DNA from 3 places in the Bradyrhizobium sp. Kon69 genome. Region 3 is predicted to be linked to each of the others. Evidence: predicted binding sites of a transcription regulator. Region 3 holds the regulator's gene; each other region holds the start of a gene.

Region 1 (2,239 bases), on a different contig from region 3:
GCCTCGCCGATCAGCGTGAATGCGGCGCCGACGGATCGCGCGAAGTCGTTCATCCGTGCCTGAGCTTCGGCGCCAGCCGCCATGGCTGGGGTCCGTCAATTCCGGGACTGCGGAGCTGCGTCACGTCTGATTCCCTGCAAGTATCCAGTGGCCCGGCCGCCGCAGCAAAAGTTTCCAGGCAGCAGGCCAGTCACAGAATACTCGCGTGGACCGGTTTGGAAACCGAATTCGACCGGACATCAAAGTCGCGGGCTGCCTGGCAGCAGCTTCCCTTTGATATTACCGCTTGACGCTGGCCGATGCCGAGAGCGTGGGGGATGCCCCAATGCTCTGCTGCCAATAATTCTCGATCTGCTCGACCAAGGCGGGCGGCAGCGGAACGTAGTTGAGCGTCTCGGCCTGCGGCTTTCCGTTCTCCAGCGACCAGCGGACGAAATCGATGGCGGCCGCCGACCTGTCAACGGATTTGGGCGCCTTCGGCATCAGCACGAAAGTCGTGGCCGTGATCGGGTAGGCGTCTTCGCCGGGCGCATTGGTGAGCACGAGATGGAAATCCTTGTCCGCCTTCCAGTCCGCGCTCGCGGCCGCCGCCTGGAACGATGCGGCGTCGGGAATGACGAAATTGCCGGCGCTGTTCTGCACTCGACCGAAGGAGATCCGGTCGAGCCGCTGCAGTGCGTAACTGTATTCGAGATAGCCGATCGCGCCGGGGACGAGGCTGACGAGCGAGGCGACGCCATCATTGCCCTTGCCGCCGAGGCCAAGCGGCCACTCGACGGAGGTCCCTTCTCCGACGCTCGCCTTCCACTGCGGGTTGACCTTGGACAGGTAGTTCGACCAATTGAACGTCGTGCCCGATCCGTCGGTGCGATGAACCACCGTGATTGGCGCATTCGGTAACCTGATGTCGGGGTTGACCGCGCGAATGGCCGGGTCGTTCCAGGATTTGAGCCTGCCGAGATAGATATCGGCGAGCATCTGGCCGGTGAAGCGGATCTGGCCGGGCTTGACTCCGTCGATATTGACGACAGGCACGACCCCTCCGATCACGATCGGAAATTGCATCATGCCGAGCTTGTCCAATTCCTTGGGGTCCATCGGCATATCGCTTGCGCCGAAATCGACGGACTCTTTCTTGATCAGGCCGACGCCGATGCTCGAACCGACCGCGGTGAGGATCACGGGGAGTGCGATGTGTTTCTTCATATGCACGACGCTAACAGCTCGGGCACGAAACAGATGTGGTCTATGTCACAAAACTGCCGTGAATGCTTGTGTGAGGCGCGTCACGAGCACAGACGACGAGCGGCCGCACGCAGCGCCTTTGGCGGCACGAACCGCGATGCGTGCGTCAGCTCAGATCAAGCTGCGCAGCACTTCAACGAGCCGGGCACACTCGACCTCCGTTCCGACCGTGATGCGCAGAAAATCCTCGATGCGCGGTTTTCCGAAATGACGGACCAGAACGCCACGCGCGCGTAGCGCGGCCGCGAGACCTGCTCCGCTCCGGCTTCGATGGCGCGCGAAGACGAAGTTGGCGAGCGACGGCAACACCTCGAAGCCGAGTTGTCTGAGATCGCGGGCCAAGATTTCCCGGCTTGCGATGATACGAGCACGGGTGTCTCTGAACCAGCCCTCGTCCTCGATCGCGGCGACGGCGCCGGCGATCGCAAGGCAATCGACGGGATAGGAGTTGAAGCTGTCCTTCACCCGTTCCAGCGCTTCGATCAACGGTCGTTGGCCGATGGCAAAACCAACCCGTAGGCCAGCGAGTGAGCGCGACTTCGAGAAGGTCTGGATGACCAGCAGATTGTCGTGGCGTGCAACCAGCGGCACGGCGCTCTCGGCGCCGAAATCGACATAAGCCTCGTCCACCACCACCAGCCGGTCCGGCTGTTCGGTCAGCAGCGATGCGATTGCGTCGCGCTGAAGGGCAATTCCGGTCGGAGCGTTCGGATTGCAGAGCAGGATGGCACTCGATGGTCGCCGGTAGTCGGAGATATCGATCCTCATCGCAGCATCGAGCGGCACCTCGTCATGCGTTATTCCATAGAGGCCGCAATAGACGGGGTAGAAGCTGTAGGTGACGTCGGGGAATAGAAGCGGCGTATCGTGCTTCAGAAGCGCCTGGAAGGTGTGGGCCAGAACCTCGTCGGAGCCGTTGCCGACGAACACTTGCTCGGGCGCCACATCGCAATGGGCCGCGATCGCCTCGCGTAGGCGCGTCGCGCGAGGATCG
Region 2 (2,239 bases), on a different contig from region 3:
ATCGGTGTCGTTGTCGACGTAGAACTTCACCAGCAGGTCGTACTGACCGGCCGTGGAATAGATCTCGGAGGCGATCTCGGCTTCGGCAAGCGCATTGGCGACCACATAGGATTGCCCGAGCTTGCATTTGATCTGGACGAAAAAGGGAACCATCGCGGTCACTCCGAAAGCATATCTGGCGGCTAATAGGCCAAACCCGGCCGGATTTAGCAAGCGAACTTGCTGGGCTGAAGGAGGCGCGCTAGGACGGGCCATGGCTTCGAAAACGCGGAAAATCGCCCCATGACGACGCCCGTCGCACTGACCATTGCCGGCTCCGATTCGAGCGGCGGCGCCGGCATCCAGGCCGACCTGAAGACCTTTGCCGCGCTCGGCGTTTTTGGCGCGTCCGCCATCACGGCGCTGACCGCGCAGAACACCCGCGGCGTCACCGGCATTCATGCGGTGCCCGCCGAATTCGTCACCGCGCAGATCGACGCGGTGTTTTCCGATCTCGAGGTCGGCGCGGTCAAGATCGGCATGGTGGCGCAAGCCGCCAGCATCGATGCGATTGCCGCCGCGCTGTCGCGCTGGGCGCCCCGGCATATCGTGCTCGATCCCGTGATGGTGGCGACATCGGGTGATCGCCTGCTCGCGTCCGAAGCCGTCGACGCCCTGCGCATCAAGCTGATGCCGCTGGCCTCGGTGATCACACCCAATCTGCCCGAGGCCGCGGCTCTGCTCGGCGAACCGGTCGCGGCCAGCGAGGCCGAGATCGAGAGCCAGGGGCGCCGGCTGCTGGCGCTCGGCTGCCGGGCGGTTCTGATCAAGGGCGGGCACGGCGAGGGCGCCGAGAGCATCGACTATCTCGTCGATGCCAGCACCACGATCGCGCTCGCCGCGCCGCGCGTTGCCACTCGCAACACCCATGGCACCGGCTGCTCGCTGTCCTCGGCGGTCGCCGCCGGGCTCGCCAGGGGCGAGGATCTCGAGCGCGCCGTGCGCAAGGCCAAGACCTGGATCAGCGCGGCGATCGCGGCCGCCGATCGCTTCAGCGTCGGCCACGGTCACGGTCCGATCCATCATTTCCACAAATTCTACTGACCCGCTCGCGGGCGCGCCGCGGTTCCGGGTTCTTGCGGAGGGCGCTGCGACGCCATGTCGCCTGATTGTCGCATGCGACTGATATTCGCGGGGTGGGCGAGGCAAGCGCGATTCGTATCCGAAGGTGCCTCAAAGGTTCAATTGGTCATCCCCCTGTCACGGGACATTGTTACAGGCTGGCGCATGGGAAGTTACGATGTGAGTGACGAGAGCCCGGAGCGGCGCTTTCGCACGTTGTTCATCTCCGACGTTCATCTCGGGGCCCGCGGTTCTCAAGCCGACCTTCTGCTCGATTTCCTGCGTTTCCATGATGCCGACACGATCTATCTCGTCGGCGACATCGTCGACGGCTGGGCGCTGAAATCGAGCTGGCATTGGCCGCAATCGCATAACGACCTGGTCCAGAAGCTTCTGCGCAAGGCACGCAAGGGCGCCAAGGTCATCTACATCCCCGGCAATCACGACGAGTTCCTGCGCAACTATTACGGCACGCATTTCGGCGGCATCGACGTGGTCGAGAACACCGTCCACACCGGCGCGGACGGCAAGCGCTATCTCGTCATCCATGGCGACATCTTCGACCTCGTGGTGCAGAACGCACGCTGGCTCGCCCATCTCGGCGACAAGGCCTACGACTTCGCGATCCAGCTCAATCGCTTCGTCAACTTCTTCCGGCGCATGTTCAAGGTGCCGTATTGGTCGCTGTCGCAATGGGCCAAGCAGAAGGTCAAGAACGCGGTCAACTATATCGGCGCGTTCGAGCAGGCGCTCGCCGCCGAAGCGCGGCGCCACGACGCCGACGGCGTGATCTGCGGCCACATCCATTACGCGGTGATCCGCGACGAGGGCGGCATCCGCTACATGAATTGCGGCGACTGGGTCGAGAGCTGCACGGCGCTGGTCGAGCACGACGACGGCCATTTCGAGATCATCACCTGGGCGGACCAGGCCGAGAAGCCGGCACAGGTCCCGCAGGTTGCAGCCAGAGCTGCATGACAAGGCTAGCCTGATGCGCATCCTGGTCGCGACCGACGCCTGGCACCCGCAAGTCAACGGTGTGGTTCGGACGCTGACCAAGCTTGCCGACGGTGCCAAAGGCCTCGACGTCGAATTCTCGTTCCTGACGCCGCAATCGTTCCGCACCTTTGCGATGCCG
Region 3 (2,239 bases):
TCGTCGCCATCGACACCGAGCTCGACGCGCTGCAGAAGCGCATCGAGGAGCGCGCGGTGCTCACCATCGCACGTCGCCAGCCGATGGCGGTCGATCTGCGCGAGATCGTCGGCGCCATGCGCGTCGCGACCGATCTCGAGCGCATCGGCGACCTCGCCAAGAACATGGGCAAGCGCGTCGCGGCGCTGGAGACGGACTTCCATCCGCTCAAGCTGTTCCGCGGCCTCGAGCACATGACCGACCTCGTGCAGCAGCAGGTCAAGTCGGTGCTGGACGCTTATGCCGCGCATGATTTGCCGGCGGCGATGGCGGTGTGGAAGGGCGACGAGGAGGTCGACGCCATCTGCACCTCGCTGTTCCGCGAGCTCCTCACCTACATGATGGAGGATCCGCGCAACATCTCGTTCTGTATTCATTTGATGTTCTGCGCCAAGAACATCGAGCGGATCGGCGACCACGCCACCAACATCGCCGAGACCGTGTTCTACATGATCGAGGGCCAGGCGATCACCGACAAGCGGCCGAAGGGCGACATGACGACCTTCGCCAACACGGTACCGAACACCTGAAGACTTAAGGAGCGACGACCCGATGGGCGCACGCATTATGGTGGTTGAGGACGAGGAAGCCCTGACCGAGCTTCTCCGCTACAACCTCGAAGGCGACGGCTATGACGTCGAGACGGTGATGCGCGGCGACGACGCCGACACCCGTCTCAAGGAGCACATCCCCGACCTGATCGTGCTCGACTGGATGCTGCCGGGCCTGTCAGGCATCGAATTGTGCCGGCGGCTCCGCACCCGTCCCGAGACCAAGCAGCTCCCGATCATCATGCTCACCGCGCGCGGCGAGGAGAGCGAGCGGGTGCGGGGTCTTGCGACCGGCGCCGACGACTACATCGTCAAGCCGTTCTCGGTGCCGGAGCTGCTGGCGCGCGTGAAAGGCCTGCTGCGGCGCGCAAGCCCGGAGCGGCTCGCCACCGTGCTTGCTTTCGGTGACATCGAGCTCGACCGCGACAAGCGCCGCGTGGCGCGCTCGGGCCGGCCGATCGATCTCGGTCCGACCGAATATCGCCTGCTGGAGTTCTTCCTGGAGCATCCGGGGCGGGTGTTCTCGCGCGAGCAACTGCTCGACAGCGTCTGGGGCCGCGACATCTATATCGACGAGCGTACCGTCGACGTGCATATCGGCCGCCTGCGCAAGCTGCTCAATCTCGGCCGCGAGCAGGATCCGATCCGCACCGTCCGCGGCGCCGGCTACGCGCTGGATGATCGGTTTGCCAAGGCGGAGCAGGTGTAGGTTTCTGCGGTTAGGTTACTACCTGCCGTGACATGTCCGATGTCGTCCCGGCGAAGGCCGGGACCCATAACCACAGGGCGCGGTTTGGCGAAGACTCGGAGTTACCCTTTCGCACAACAACTAAGTGCTCGGAGTATGGGTCCCGGCCTTCGCCGGGACGGCACTGCATTTATTGAGGCGCCGCGCGTGATGACTGATCGTGCGCTAGCTTACCGCGGACCCGGCTTCACCGGTGCGCGGCGCCGATCCGACGCCGGCTGGTACGCAACGCGCGAGTGCTGGGCGCAATAGGGCAGGCCGGACAACGCCCGTCCACCGCAGAAGAAGAAGTCCGGGCTCGAGGGATCGCCGACCGGCCAGTGGCAGGTCGCCTCGTTCAATTCCAGCAGCGACAGCCGCTGGCTCATCGGCACCACGTTGTCGTAGGTGACCGGATCCGGCTCAGCCTCGACCTCGAAGGCCTGCGCCAGCGCAGTGTTGCCGCGCGAGATCGGGCGGGTCACCCGCATCATGTGCTGCGCGGGGCGCGCCTTGCGCGGCCGCGGCGCTGCCGACGAAGGGCTCTTGGCGCGGCCCGAAAGGCCGAGCCTGTGCACTTTGCCGATCACGGCATTGCGGGTCACATTGCCGAGCTCCGCCGCGATCTGGCTGGCCGAAAGTCCGGCCTCCCAGAGCTTTTTCAGCTGCTCGACGCGATCATCGGACCAGGTCAAAACCGTCATTGCACCCTTTCCCTCGCTGCGCGCCAGCCATCCTGGGGCCTCGCAGCGAATGCCTAAGCCTTCAAAAACCCGTGCCGTCAGAATCCCTTAAGGCTCGCCGGGCGCGTCTTGAACGCCCGAACGTTTACGCCGGTACATAAGGACTTAAAGATCAGAACCACTGCACGAGATGTCGTATCTGACAATCCAAACGCTACAATATGGCGTGACTCCCGCGC

The links. The regulator PhoB, encoded in region 3, activates phosphate uptake and scavenging genes when phosphate is short. The targets are predictions, from matches to a motif close to TGTCATNNANCTGTCAT.
Region 1: the regulator PhoB is predicted to act here: its motif matches at 1,250-1,266, upstream of pstS (phosphate ABC transporter substrate-binding protein PstS).
Region 2: the regulator PhoB is predicted to act here: its motif matches at 1,227-1,243, upstream of AC0L3U_RS33845 (UDP-2,3-diacylglucosamine diphosphatase).

The regions. Positions count from the first base shown of each region.
Region 1 covers NZ_JBVVOS010000033.1:59,121-61,359, reverse strand. The annotation lists gene AC0L3U_RS33075 (ABC transporter permease) at 1-53, opposite strand, end outside; gene pstS (phosphate ABC transporter substrate-binding protein PstS) at 280-1,206, opposite strand; gene hisC (histidinol-phosphate transaminase) at 1,357-2,239, opposite strand, start outside.
Region 2 covers NZ_JBVVOS010000035.1:60,470-62,708, reverse strand. The annotation lists gene AC0L3U_RS33855 (Lrp/AsnC ligand binding domain-containing protein) at 1-153, opposite strand, end outside; gene thiD (bifunctional hydroxymethylpyrimidine kinase/phosphomethylpyrimidine kinase) at 283-1,083, shown strand; gene AC0L3U_RS33845 (UDP-2,3-diacylglucosamine diphosphatase) at 1,267-2,079, shown strand; gene AC0L3U_RS33840 (glycosyltransferase family 4 protein) at 2,093-2,239, shown strand, end outside.
Region 3 covers NZ_JBVVOS010000022.1:22,469-24,707, forward strand. The annotation lists gene phoU (phosphate signaling complex protein PhoU) at 1-569, shown strand, start outside; gene phoB (phosphate regulon transcriptional regulator PhoB) at 592-1,299, shown strand; gene AC0L3U_RS26775 (GcrA family cell cycle regulator) at 1,509-2,021, opposite strand.